DNA from 2 places in the Spirosoma fluminis genome. Region 1 is predicted to be linked to the other one. Evidence: riboswitches for the same ligand, from Rfam matches in the RefSeq annotation. Region 1 holds a riboswitch; the other holds the start of a gene.
The links. Region 1 has a riboswitch for S-adenosylmethionine ahead of ACYVBJ_RS00335 (O-acetylhomoserine aminocarboxypropyltransferase/cysteine synthase family protein). Riboswitches for the same ligand answer to the same signal wherever they lie in the genome.
Positions count from the first base shown of each region.

Region 2: another riboswitch for S-adenosylmethionine. It lies ahead of metH (methionine synthase); the one in region 1 lies ahead of ACYVBJ_RS00335 (O-acetylhomoserine aminocarboxypropyltransferase/cysteine synthase family protein).

Region 1 is NZ_BAAGZD010000001.1:81,381-88,401, reverse strand. It holds gene ACYVBJ_RS00345 (GDSL-type esterase/lipase family protein) at 1-123, opposite strand, end outside; gene ACYVBJ_RS00340 (homoserine O-acetyltransferase family protein) at 145-1,209, opposite strand; gene ACYVBJ_RS00335 (O-acetylhomoserine aminocarboxypropyltransferase/cysteine synthase family protein) at 1,287-2,600, opposite strand; SAM riboswitch class I at 2,798-2,916, opposite strand; gene ACYVBJ_RS00330 (DciA family protein) at 3,106-3,432, shown strand; gene ACYVBJ_RS00325 (DUF1553 domain-containing protein) at 3,907-6,651, shown strand; gene ACYVBJ_RS00320 (DUF1501 domain-containing protein) at 6,648-7,021, shown strand, end outside.
Region 2 is NZ_BAAGZD010000003.1:98,303-105,323, forward strand. It holds gene ACYVBJ_RS02475 (fasciclin domain-containing protein) at 312-866, shown strand; gene metH (methionine synthase) at 943-4,731, opposite strand; SAM riboswitch class I at 4,843-4,952, opposite strand; gene ACYVBJ_RS02485 (Ppx/GppA phosphatase family protein) at 5,101-5,985, shown strand; gene ACYVBJ_RS02490 (GNAT family N-acetyltransferase) at 6,001-6,957, shown strand.

The DNA of each region.
Region 1 (7,021 bases):
CCAGAGTCGCATGGATGAGCTGCCATAAAACACAACGGGACCTTCTGCCGGGAGCTGTTGGTTACGTACTAATGACTGAACGTTTGCCTCTAGCTTTCGGACTTCTTCTTCGTACCAAATCATAGGTTGACTTCAAAAATTAATCTACTGCGTGTCTTTGGCGGTTTCAACCGTTTTTTTTGATGCCTGTACGGCAGCCGCCATCCACTTTCGCAGAATACTGGCCAATGGCCGGAATTCGATCAAAAATCCGTCGTGGCCATATAGCGAATCAATTTCTTCGTAGGCCGCATCGGGAATGTGTCGGGCCAGAAATTGTTGTTCAGAAGGAGGAAATAAGAGATCGGATCGAATGCCAACAACAAGTGCACGAGCCCGGATCTGTCCCAGTGCATTCAGAATGCTGCCACGGTTACGCCCCACGTTATGCGAATCCATCACCTTCGAGAGCGTCCAGTACGTAAAGGCGTTGAAGCGGTCGGCTAATTTATCACCCTGATACCGCTGGTAGCCCGCGGCTTTGTAGCCATCCAGCTGCTCATTGTTATCGAGGGCCTGCGTAAATCCATACGTATCGTAATTCCGGTACGAGATCATGGCCATAGCCCGGGCCGCTTTCATACCTGATACGCCGGCATCGGGGCGCTTTTCGGGCCAGGTCGGATCAGCTTCGATGGCCATACGCTGCGCTTCGTTGAACGCAATGCACCAGGGCGAGGCTACGGCACTCATGGCAATCAAGACCAGATTTTTAACCAGGGATGGTTGCATAATAGCCCATTCGAGCGCCTGCTCCCCCCCCACTGACCCACCAATGCAGGTTTGAATGGTTTCAATGCCCAGTTCCTGACGTAACAGATCCAGCGCTCCCACCATATCCCGGATGGTTAAGACAGGGAAGGTATGATAATACGGCTGACCCGTGGCCGGATTTACCGACAAGGGGCCGGTAGAACCGTAGCAGGAACCGAGTACGTTTGCACAAACGATGAAGTGTTCAGCCGGATCGAAATATTTACCTGGTCCGACCATACCGCCCCACCAGTCGCCCGCGTCGGCAGTACCGGTCAAGGCATGACAAACCCACACGACGTTCGACCCATCGTCGTTCAACGTACCGCGCGTGGTATAAGCCAGTCGAAAACCAGACAGCGTTTCACCGGATTCCAGCGGAAACGAGTATTTATAATCGAAATATTGGAGGTCCAATGCAAAAAGGTTTACGAAAGGTGGTTTACGAGTCATAGCTAAATACCCTGCCATAACTCATAAACCACCCCTCAGCACTACGTTAATACCGGCTCGGCAATCTTGGCAAACGCCTGTTCCAGATCGGCTTTAATGTCGTCGATGTGTTCGATACCCGCCGAGATACGTAACAAACCGGGTTCTACGCCCGCCGTCGACTGTTCCTGCTCGCTCAGTTGCTGGTGGGTCGTTGAGGCTGGGTGAATGATAAGTGTTTTCGAGTCGCCGACGTTCGCCAGGTGACTAATCAGCTTCAGGCTGTTTACGAACTGATCGGCCGCTTCTTTGCCGCCTTTCACTTTGAACGTAAAGACGCCCCCAAAGCCGCGTTTCAAGTATTTCTTGGCTAGTTCGTGGTAGGGGCTGCTTGCCAGACCCGGATAATTCACCACCTCAACCTGCTCGTGCGATTCGAGCCACTCAGCCAGCGCCTGCGCGTTCTGCACCGTCCGGTCGACACGTAGCGAAAGTGTTTCCAGACCTTGCAGCAGCAGGAACGAGTTGAACGGGCTGATAGCTGGACCCCAGTCGCGCAGGCCTTCGACCCGGGCGCGGATAATGAACTGAATATTACCGAACGGACCGCCGACGCCAAACACATCGCTGAACACCATGCCATGGTAGCCTTCCGATGGTTCGCTGAACTGCGGGAATTTGCCGTTCCCCCAGTTGTAGTTGCCACTGTCGACGATAACCCCGCCGATGCTGGTGCCGTGGCCACCGATCCACTTCGTTGCCGACTCAACCACCACAGCCGCTCCGTGCTCGATCGGCCGGAACAGATACCCACCTGCGCCAAACGTATTGTCGACGATGAGGGGCAGATCATGTTCTCTGGCAATGGCCGCTATGGCGTCGAAATCGGGAATGTTGAAACCAGGGTTACCGATCGTTTCGAGGTAGATCGCCTTGGTCTTCCCGTCGATCAGGCGGGCGAACGACTCGGGCTTGTCGCCATCGGCAAAACGGACATCGACGCCTAACCGCTTGAACGATACTTTGAACTGATTATACGTACCGCCGTACAGGAACGACGTCGAGATAAAGTTGTCGCCGGCCGCTAAAATGTTGTTCAGGGCAATGAACTGAGCCGCCTGCCCCGACGCCACCGCTAAGGCCGCTACTCCGCCTTCGAGCGCAGCAATCCGCTTCTCGAACACATCCGAAGTAGGATTCATGATGCGGGTATAGATATTCCCGAACGCCTTTAGAGCAAACAAATCGGCTCCGTGCGCCGAATCGTTAAATACGTATGAGGTAGTCTGGTAAATAGGTACGGCCCGCGAGTTGGTCGTTGGGTCGGCTTCCTGACCAGCGTGGAGCTGTAAGGTATCGAAATGCAGTTGAGACATGGTTTTGTTGGTTATAGTTCACTAAAAAAATGGTAGGCTGGGTAAGGCTGACATAGATGAAGGCCAGCGGAACGATGCAGCGACAGACCGCTACATAGGCGCACACGACACCTCTCCCGGTGTACGTAGCGAAGTTGGAGAGTGCTTAGTAGGCCCCTGAAGGCATACAGCGTCGATTGTAGAGCATGTGAGTTTTCGATTTATAGTCCCTAACGATCCGTCGAAACGGTTGCTTTAGGCAGGAGTTAGCACCTTGCCATGTGGTAGGTTGCCAGCGGTTCACAGAGCCTGATCTCTCCCCGCTTCTTTATAAATCAACGCGCACCGAAGATAAGAAAAGCGATGCGTAGCAATTGACTTGATGCCGCAAGTATACTAGGCAAACGGGGCGATTCCAAACGCAGCCCGGTTTTTCTATCGGCCATCTTAATTTTTCGCTTAATGCCGCAGCAGACCTTTGTTTAGTTCGATCGTTGCTTATTTTTGTGCTAAGACTGCCGTACTGATGAGCCACACATACCGATACAATCGCGATAACGCCACCCGAATGGCGGGTACTACTACCTTAAAAGACGCGATCGGGCAACTCTTAAAAACGTACCAACTGCAAACGCGCTTTAACGAAACCTACCTCGAAGCATTCTGGGGCCGAATGATGGGACCAGCCATTGCTTCCCGGACAAATCGGCTTTATGTGCGCGACCGGAAGCTACATATCGAGATCGCGTCTGCTCCGCTACGTAACGAACTGGTCAACGCGAAGCAAAAGCTGATTCAGTTGGTAAATAAGGACATGGGCTCCGATGTAATCGACGATGTTATCTTTATCTAGCCTTCCTGCCTTCAGGTAAACCAATATCATACATCACTTTACTAAGCCAGCACCTTTATTGAAGGGCTGGCTTTTCTGCTATTGCAGCGAGCGCCTTTATGCGCTGTCGCTAACGCTGCCCTTCTTATTATCTAAAAGCGGATTGGGTTAACCTGTAAGTCGGGCACCGGGCGTAACCAAGTACGTCAAAATACGTTTGAGTCACCCCAGATTTAGCCCTGTAAGGGCGGTTTGTCAATAGACGGACAATTCTTCGACCAACTAAAGCTTCGTAGGAGCGGTATGTGTATGGATAGACATGCCGCTCCTACGAAGCTATCAAACCACCTCACTTTATCCCTCTGTGAACATACCATTCCTACGGGGCTTAAATCCCTATCTCAAAATCTAATTCGAACGGTAGATTACACCAATTCCACCTTTTACTCAGTAAGTCCATAGTTGATAATAAAGCACTAACTGCCCGTTCGCTTTATGAAAAAGTGGTGGCTTATTGGCATACCAGCATCCGTACTTTTTGTGGTTTACGCCATAAACGGCCTGCGTACGGACGAACGGATCAGTTACAATCAGCACATCCGCCCCATCTTCAACGCCAAGTGCATTACGTGCCACGGCGGCATCAAGCAGAGCGGAAACTTCAGTCTGCTGTTTCGGGAGGAGGCACTGGCCAAAGCGAAGTCGGGGAAATACGCCATTGTTCCGGGTAAGCCTGATGAGTCAGAATTAGTAAAACGGCTGGTCAGCGATGACGCGGAACTTCGGATGCCGCTTGAGCACGAACCCTTAAGCGCAGCCGAAATCGACCTGATCGAAAAATGGATTGAGCAGGGCGCCGAGTGGGAAGACCACTGGTCCTACATCGCTCCCGACCGGTCGATCAGCCCACCCCAGGTTGGTGATCAGTTTGCCAGGAACGGCATTGACCGCTTTATCTACCAGCGACTGAAACAGGAAGGACTAAACCCATCGCCCCAGGCCGATAAAGCGACCTTACTGCGACGCGTCAGCCTGGACCTGACGGGCCTGCCATCTACCGCAAAACAGGCTCAGGATTTTTTGAACGACAAATCGCCCGAAGCGTATACCCGGCTGGTCGATCAACTCTTACGATCTCCGCACTTCGGCGAACGCTGGGCGTCGATGTGGCTTGATCTGGCCCGATACGCCGACTCGAAAGGATACGAAAAAGACCTGGAACGTAGCATCTGGCTGTACCGCGATTGGGTGATCAGGGCCTTCAATCGGGACATGCCCTTCGACCAGTTTACCATTCAGCAACTGGCGGGGGATTTGTTGCCTAAGAAGGACGTAGCAAACGCGCAAAACCAGTTGATTGCGACAGCTTTCCACCGCAACACCATGTCGAACGATGAAGGCGGTACAAACGACGAGGAGTTCCGCAATATGGCGCTGATCGACCGGGTCAGTACGACCTGGGAAGTGTGGCAGGGCACAACCATGGCCTGCGTGCAATGCCACAGCCACCCCTACGACCCCATTCGCCACGAAGACTTTTACAAGTTCCTGGCGTTTTTCAACAATACACAGGATAAAGACCTGTACAACGAAAAGCCAAAGCTCTACACGTTCACGCCCGAAAACGAACAGCAGACTACCCGCCTGATCACCTGGATCAACCAGTCATTGCCGACAACTTCGCCCTCGATTACGTCAACGGCCAGCCTGAGCGAGCAGCGTCGTGCGTTGCTTGATGCCGTCGGCTACCGACGTATCGAAGCGGAAGACTTTGACTCGACCAGCCGCCATATTGAGCTTTGGGACAACCAGACGTCGATTATGCAAACCACCGAAGGCGCTTTTTGTGCCTATGACGATGTGGACCTGACAGGCGTTACGAGCGTTACGTATCGTTACACGACTTCGTTTTCGTCGTTCCTTGAGCTTCACCTCGACCGGCCCGATGGCCCATTGATCAGTCGAACGAAAGTACCGGCAACGCAAACAGGCGATCCTGGTGCCTGGTCCAGCTGGAAAACCTTTGGTACTCATCGTGCGCCGATTCAACCGGTAACCGGGCAGCATACCGTGTTCGTTACGTTCCATAAAGACAAGGAGTTTCGCAGTGATCTGCTTCATCTGGACTGGTTTGACTTACACATCGATAAGGCCCTTTTAGATCGCAATAGGGTCCTCCGGGATTCGGTTTATAAGCTGGCGGCTGTACCCGTTGTTTCGACGCCGATTATGCTGGAACGCCCTGCTCACAAAGCGCGACCGACGCACGTTTTCATTCGGGGGAACTGGTTAACAAAGGGACAGGCAGTTCAGCCGACGCTACCCAATTCGCTGTATTCGGGTTCGGAAAACGTAAAAAACCGGTTGGACATGGCACGCTGGCTGGTTAGCCGTGACAATCCGCTGACGGCCCGGGTGATGGTCAATCGGTTCTGGGAGCAGCTTTTCGGCTACGGGATCGTGGAGACCCTAGAAGATTTTGGTACGATGGGCGCGAAACCAACTCATCCCGAGCTTCTCGACTGGCTGGCTGTTCGGTTTCAGGATGAACATCGGTGGAGCGTCAAGAAACTAGTTCGCGACATGGTCCTGTCGGCGACGTATCAGCAGTCGGCCATTGTTCCGCCCGAGCTTACCCAGAAAGATCCGCGTAACCTGTTGCTGGCGCGGGGACCGCGCGTCCGGCTCAGTGCCGAGCAGATTCGTGACCAGGCCTTAGCGGTTAGTGGTTTATTAAACAAGACATTATACGGGCCCAGCGTACGGCCTTTTAATCCAACAAACGGTGCCTGGCAGCAGGAAAAACCGGAGAATCGCCACCGTCGGGCCCTCTACACATTCTGGCAACGTACCAACCCGTATCCGTCGATGGTTACCTTCGATAGCCCCCAGCGTAACCTCTGCGTTTCCCGCCGGGTACGTACCAATACGCCTTTACAGGCGCTCACAACACTGAACGACACGGTGTACACGGAAGCCGCGCAGCGCCTGGCTACCTCTATGGATGTGAGGGGGCAAACGCTACGTCAGAAGATTACAGCGGGCTATGAGCAGGTAATGTTCAAAAAGCCGTTGCCCGCCAAACTTGACCTCTTGCAGCAGTTATACGTGCAGGCAAGCCAGCAACGTCGGCGCCGACCGAACGTCCGCCTGGCAGGTTATCAACCCGAAACCGATCTGGCGGCACTCACGCTGGTGGCCAATGCGCTGTTAAACCTAGACGAAACGCTGACCAAATGAAAAAGCTCACGCTCGCCGACGAAGCGGTGTTCAATCAGGCTACGTTTAACACCCGGCGGCATTTTCTGAAGCAATGCACCTCGGGCTTAGGGTCGCTGGCGATGCTGTCGTTGCTGGACGGTTGCGGTGCAGGCAGTTCGACGCCAGTTGCCAGGAACGAAAACCCGCTCAAGCCCCTCAGTCCCCTTCAATCGGGTAAGGCCAAGCGGGTGCTATTCATGCACATGGAAGGCGCTCCCTCGCAACTGGAATTATTCGATTATAAGCCCGATCTGGCCAAACTCGACGGCCAGTTGTGTCCGCAGTCGCTGCTGGAAGGAAAGCGGTTTGCCTTCATCAAAGGAGTGCCCAAAATGCTGGGGCCACAAGC
Region 2 (7,021 bases), on a different contig from region 1:
CCGCTTTTCCCCGGTCTCTTTCAGGCGCATTTCCCCTACTTTTTCAACAATTTATTAGCAAGCTTTGTAATGTTTATTCTATTCACATTCATTTATGTTCCCCTCCCGAACAGATTCGCCGGGCCCAGGTCCGGCGATCTGGCTTTTAGGGTCTTAGCATGCCTCTCCGCCTTAATTCCCCTACGTTAGCTCTACTCTTTATCCAGTTTTTTTACGGCTTTTAAATCCGAACCCGCCAGCACCTGCGTAAGTCTGTCCGTTGATCGATCACACATAATAACTTTTTTCTCAATTCAACTGAACACAGACAAATGAAAACGTTCAAATTCGTTTTTTCGTTACTTGCTTTACTTACAGCCGCTCAGGTTTCGTTCGCGCAGGAAAAAACCGTGATGGTTGGTGGTGCTCCCATGTATCCATCCAAAAATATCGTTGAAAACGCCGTAAACTCGAAGGATCACACGACGCTCGTTGCAGCGGTAAAAGCAGCTGGCTTAGTTGAAACTTTGCAGGGCGCTGGCCCATTCACGGTGTTTGCTCCTACTAACAAAGCGTTTGACAAACTGCCTAAAGGCACGGTTGAAACGCTGGTGAAGCCTGAAAATAAAGCAACGTTGACCAGCATCCTGACTTACCACGTTGTATCGGGCAAAATGAGCGCAGCCGACCTGATGAAAGCAATTGCTGATGGTGGTGGTAAAGCTACGCTGACAACTGTAGCGGGTGGTACGCTGACGGCCATGCAGAAAGGCAAGAAAATCGAGCTGACCGACGCTAAAGGCGGTATGGCAACGGTTACCATTCCCGATGTCAACCAGTCGAACGGTGTAATCCACGTAATCGATTCGGTTCTGTTGCCTCAGTAAGTATTCATTATGTTTATATTGAAAAAGCTCGGCTGAGTGATCAGCCGAGCTTTCTTATTACGTCGAATAGCTGGAACTACGCGTCATAGCTCAGCACCGGCGATAGCCATCTTTCGATTTCCTCGACGGGCACATCTTTCCGCATGGCGTAATCCAGGACCTGGTCTTTGTTGATTTTGCCAACGGCGAAATACTTCGATTCAGGATGCGAGAAGTAGAAACCACTCACCGACGAAGCCGGGTACATGGCATAGCTTTCGGTTAGTTCAATGCCAATTTTATTGGCATCCAGCAGCTCAAACAAGGTGCCTTTTTCGGTATGGTCCGGGCAAGCCGGATAACCTGGCGCTGGCCGAATGCCCTGGTATTTTTCTTTAATTAACTCTTCGTTACTCAGCCGTTCATCCGTTACGTAAGGCCAGAACTCTTTCCGTACTCGTTCGTGCATCCGTTCGGCAAAGGCTTCGGCCAGCCGGTCGGCAATGGCCTTGACCATGATACTGTTATAATCGTCGTGGTCGCGCTCGTACTTTTCGATCAGTGCTTCGATACCGATCCCCGCGGTAACGGCAAACCCACCAATGTAATCTTCACGACCGCTTTCCAGCGGAGCGATAAAATCCGATAAGCAGAAGTTTGGTAAACCCGGGGCCTTCTGATTCTGCTGGCGCAGGAAGTGTAAGACGGTTTTGGTATCATAAATTAACTCACCCGCCGAGCTAACTGCAGTCTGCGACTGAGCCCGTGATATTTTGTATTCGATATGCCGGTGTGAGCCGTGCCGTTCGCAGGGAATATCGCGCGTATACTCTTCAAAATCGTGAAGTAATACGTCGTCATCCGCTGAGTTAGCGGGGAAAAAGCCAACAACGGCCTTTGCCTGCAACAACTTATTGTCAATAATTTCCTGCAATAGCGTCGTCGCGTCGTTGTAGAGTTTGCGGGCTTCGTTCCCTACCACCGCGTCGTCGAAAATAGCGGGATACTTCCCGTGCAACTGCCAGGTCTGGAAGAACGGCGTCCAGTCGATGTACTTAGCCAGCTCTTCAATGGAATAATCATCGAAATAGCGGTTACCCAGAAATGCAGGCTTGGTCGGTTCGAACTGGCTCCAGTCAATCACGGTGCGATTGTCGCGGGCCTTCTCAATCGTCAGGCTGGCTTTGTCCTGCCGACGCCGGGCATGGTCTTCACGTAGCTTAACGTACTCAGCTTTTATTTCCCGGAAGATGTCATCCCGAACCGTATGGTTCTCGTTGTTCAACCGACCGGCTACCGGTACGCTCCGGCTGGCATCGAGCACATGAACGACTGGTCCTGAATAGTACGGATCAATTTTAACGGCCGTGTGAATCCGTGACGTAGTGGCCCCCCCAATAAGCAGTGGAATAGTAAACCCCTGTCGCTCCATCTCTTTAGCTACACCCACCATCTCGTCAAGCGAAGGCGTAATCAGACCGCTCAGACCGATAATGTCCACATTTTGTTTGCGCGCTTCTTCGAGAATCTTCTGTGTCGGCACCATCACCCCGAGGTCGATGATCTCGTAGTTGTTACAGCCGAGTACTACACCGACGATGTTTTTACCAATGTCGTGAACGTCGCCTTTTACGGTTGCCAGGAGAATTTTACCGGCAACCTGCGTGCTACCGCTCTTTTCTTTTTCAGCTTCGATGAACGGGAACAAATAGGCTACGGCTTTTTTCATGACCCGCGCCGATTTCACGACCTGCGGCAGGAACATCTTCCCCTCGCCGAACAGATCGCCCACTACGTTCATGCCGTCCATCAACGGCCCTTCGATGACTTCGAGCGGACGCTCAAATTGCTGCCGGGCTTCCTCGACGTCCTGATCGATGTAATCGGTAATGCCTTTAACGAGCGCGTGTTTGAGTCGTTCGTTAACGGGCGCCAGGCGCCAGCTTTCATCCTGTATGACTTCCTTACCTTTCGCTTTTACGGTCTCGGCGAACTCCACCAGACGCTCCGTAGCATCGGGTCGGCGGTTGAGCAATACGTCCTCGCAGCGTTCGAGCAAGTCTTTGGGAATGTTGTCGTACACTTCGAGCTGACCGGCATTGACAATTCCCATATCCAGACCAGCGCGGATAGCATGGTACAGGAACGCCGAGTGCATAGCCTCACGCACTACGTCGTTGCCCCGGAAACTGAACGAAATATTTGATACACCCCCGCTCACTTTGGCCAGCGGTAGATTTTGCTTAATCCAGCGCGTGGCATTAATGAAGTCGACAGCGTAGTTGTTATGCTCCTCGATACCGGTCGCAACGGTCAGGATGTTTGGGTCGAAAATGACGTCCTGCGGAAGAAACTTGACCTTATCGACCAGGATACGATACGCCCGTTCGCAGATCTGAATACGGCGCTCGTAGGAATCGGCCTGGCCAGTTTCGTCAAAGGCCATCACCACGGCAGCCGCCCCATAGCGCTTAACCAGATTGGCCCGCTCGATGAATGCCTCCTCCCCTTCTTTTAGGGAGATTGAGTTCACAATAGCTTTGCCTTGTACGCACTTCAAACCCGCTTCGATTACTTCCCACTTGGACGAGTCGACCATGATGGGCACACGAGCAATGTCGGGTTCGGCGGCAATCAGGTTCAGGAAGGTCGTCATAGCCTCCACGGAGTCGAGCATACCTTCGTCCATGTTCACGTCGATCACCTGTGCCCCACCTTCTACCTGCCCACGGGCAATACTCAGGGCTTCGTCGAAATTACCTTCTTTAATCAGCCGGGCAAACTTCTTGGAGCCTGTTACGTTCGTGCGCTCCCCAACGTTCAGGAAGTTGGTCTGCTCCGTAATCTTTAGTGGTTCTAAACCGCTCAACTTCTGATACGGCTCAGGTTGCGGTAATTGCCGGGGTGGGTATTTGGCCGCAACCTGAGCAATCGCCTGAATATGATCCGGCGTAGAGCCGCAGCAACCCCCTACGATATTGACGAAACTATCCCGAATGAAGCCTTCGATCTGAGCGGCCATCATCTCGGGCGTCTCGTCGTATTCACCAAATTCATTAGGCAGGCCCGCATTGGGGTAAGCCGACGTAAAGAACGGGGCTTCTTTGGCGAGCGTCTGAATATACGGCCGCATGGGTTCAGCGCCGAGGGCGCAGTTCAGACCAACGCTGAGCAAAGGCAAGTGCGACACCGAGTACAGAAACGCTTCCGTTGTCTGCCCCGACAATGTCCGTCCACTGGCATCTGTGATGGTACCCGACACCATGATGGGCCGGACCAGTTGCTGTGGATTTAAGTTAAAATATTTATCGATTGCAAACAGAGCCGCCTTAGCATTGAGCGTATCAAAAATCGTTTCAACCAGCAACAGATCTGATCCACCTTCCACCAGGCCACTGACTTGCTCGTAATACGCTTCTACCAGTTCATCAAACGTTACGGCGCGGTAACCGGGGTTGTTCACGTCTGGCGAAAGCGAAGCCGTACGGTTAGTAGGCCCCATCGCTCCGGCAACAAAGCGGGGTTTGTCCGGATTTTGCTTCGTTATTTCCTCCGCAACCTCTTTAGCAATCCGGGCTGATTCATAATTCAGTTCGTAGGCCAGCGCTTCCATGTGGTAGTCGGCCATAGCAATGGACGTGCTACTGAACGTATTGGTTTCAATAATATCAGCGCCTGCGTCAAGATACTGTTTATGAATCTCCTTAATGATGTGCGGCTGGGTAATCGACAGTAAGTCGTTGTTACCTTTCACGTCATGTGGATAGTCCTTGAACCGCTCACCCCGATAATCAGCTTCGGTGAGCTGATAGCGTTGGATCATCGTCCCCATCGCGCCATCGAGCACGAGGATACGTTGTTGCAGAAGGTTTGTAATCGATTTCAAGTGATACAGTAAGTTATAGCGTAGAACGAAACAAACACGAGTGTTTGCACCGAAATGATATTGGTTCTAAAACGAAGGCTTATCAGAAACAGGCGAAGGCAGCGGAACGCTAACTTATCTGTCCCCACATCAATCTGGGGTGGAACGCGGCACCTTTTCCGGTAAGCGGCTGGTTGCCAAGACATCATCGGGTCCAATCCCTCCGTCTTTCTTGATAAGCATTTTAGCAAAGGTACAGAATCTCGTCATAGTCGCCAAAAATGCGTTACTTTTGACCCGAACAAAAGAGTGAAAGAGTAAAAGAGTGAAAGAGCGGTTATCTGGCTTAAACACTCTCTCGCTCTTTCACTCTTTCGCTAATTAATAAACATGAAACTGGCAGCCATCGATATCGGTTCCAATGCAGCTCGTATGCAAATCTCAACGGTATTACATAATGACGACGTTGTTAGCTTCAAACGCGTCGAATACGTACGGTTTCCGCTCCGACTCGGCCACGACGTCTTTAACTTCGGCGAATTAACCCCTGAAAGTGAAGCGCGAACGGCTAAGCTCATGCAGGTTTACAAGCTGCTCATGGAACTGCATGAAGTAGAATGTTATATGGCGTGTGCTACGTCGGCCATGCGCGAGGCTGCCAATGGTCACGAGATCGCGAAACGCATTGAAGCGTCAACGAGTGTAAAAATTCATATCATCGACGGTCAGAAAGAAGCCGAACTGATCAACAATGTGGTCGTTCAGGCGCTGGACGACCGTCAGTTTCTGCACATTGATGTCGGCGGGGGCAGCACCGAACTGAACATTTATAAAAACCGGCAGAAGATCAATTCCAAATCGTTCAAAATCGGCTCGGTACGGTTGCTGGAAGGCAAAGAAACAAAGGGAGCCTGGCGAAAAATCGAAGATTGGGTCGAAGAAAACGTAGACTCGTCGCAGGAAGTGACGGCAGTCGGTACGGGCGGAAACATCAGCAAGTTGTTTAATCTGGCTGCCAAAACCGGTGAAGTGGATACCACGCTGGCGGAAATCCAACGGGTTCGCAATTATATCGTCGGCTTTAGCCTGGAAGACCGGATTAATAAACTTCGCCTGAACGCCGACCGCGCCGACGTAATCGTACCTGCTGCCGACATCTACATTTCGGTGATGAAATGGGCCGGTGCCACCCGCATCATTGTACCGGATCTGGGCTTAAAAGATGGAATAATCCAGTTAGTTTATTCTAACTATCTAAAAAAGAAGCGTGTTTAATCGATTGAAAAAGCGTTGGGCACAGAAACGGCTTTTTATACGATAGTTGGCCAATATAGCCCCTCGGTTCCTCCTCAATTCTGGCATACTGGTTTTCTGTTCAACGACCCGGCTCACATCCGTCAGCAAGGTCAGTGGCCGTTTTATACGGTCAGCGCGCTGAACAAGGCTACGCAGCTAGCCGAAGCCCGCTGTACCATTTTTTGGGAGCCAACGGCAACGGTTAGTCCGCTGGCCGCTCCGTTTGGTTCCATTGAATTTGCTCCCACCCTACCCGATGCGGTGCTCCATGATCTCCTAAGGGCACTGATCGAAGCAAGTACAAAAGCAGGGGCCAGTACGTTGCGGGTCGTCAACTACCCCCGCTGTTACGCTCCTGAACAAACCGACCGGCTGCGCCAACTTTTTGCCGCGCAAGGCTTCTGTACGGTGTCGACTCACCCGACATTTTATCTGCCTGTTTCACACAAGCCTTTCAAGAGCAGCCTGGCCCAGTCGGAACGCAGACGGTTGAGAAAATGTCAGCGTGCCGGCTTTCAGTTCATACACTGGCAGGATCCGGACATCGATACCGCTATTACGTTTCTTGCCACTACGTACCAAGAGCGTGGCTACCAGCTCAGCATTACTCCCGAACGATTAAAAAACGTATTGTATCAGTTTCAGGATAAGTTTTCAGTGTTTGCTGTAATGGACTTCAAACGAATAGCCGCTCTTGTGATTACGGTACGTGTATCCGACACTATTCTGTACAGCTTTCTTCCCGGATCACATTCCGATTATCGAACCTACAGCCCAATGGTTATGCTCATCGATGAGTTATATCATTACTGTCAGCAACAAAGCATCAGCCTGCTCGATCTGGGTCTATCCGTAGACGGCAACCAACTGCCGAAACCCAGCCTGATGCAGTTCAAACGCAACCTTGGGGCACAGGAATCACCCAAGCTGGTGGTTGAGAAAAGATTATGAGTCAGGCGCTTCCTGTGCCGAAACCTCGCCCCGTGCCGGTCTGCCTTTTTTTGTGTTATTTTGT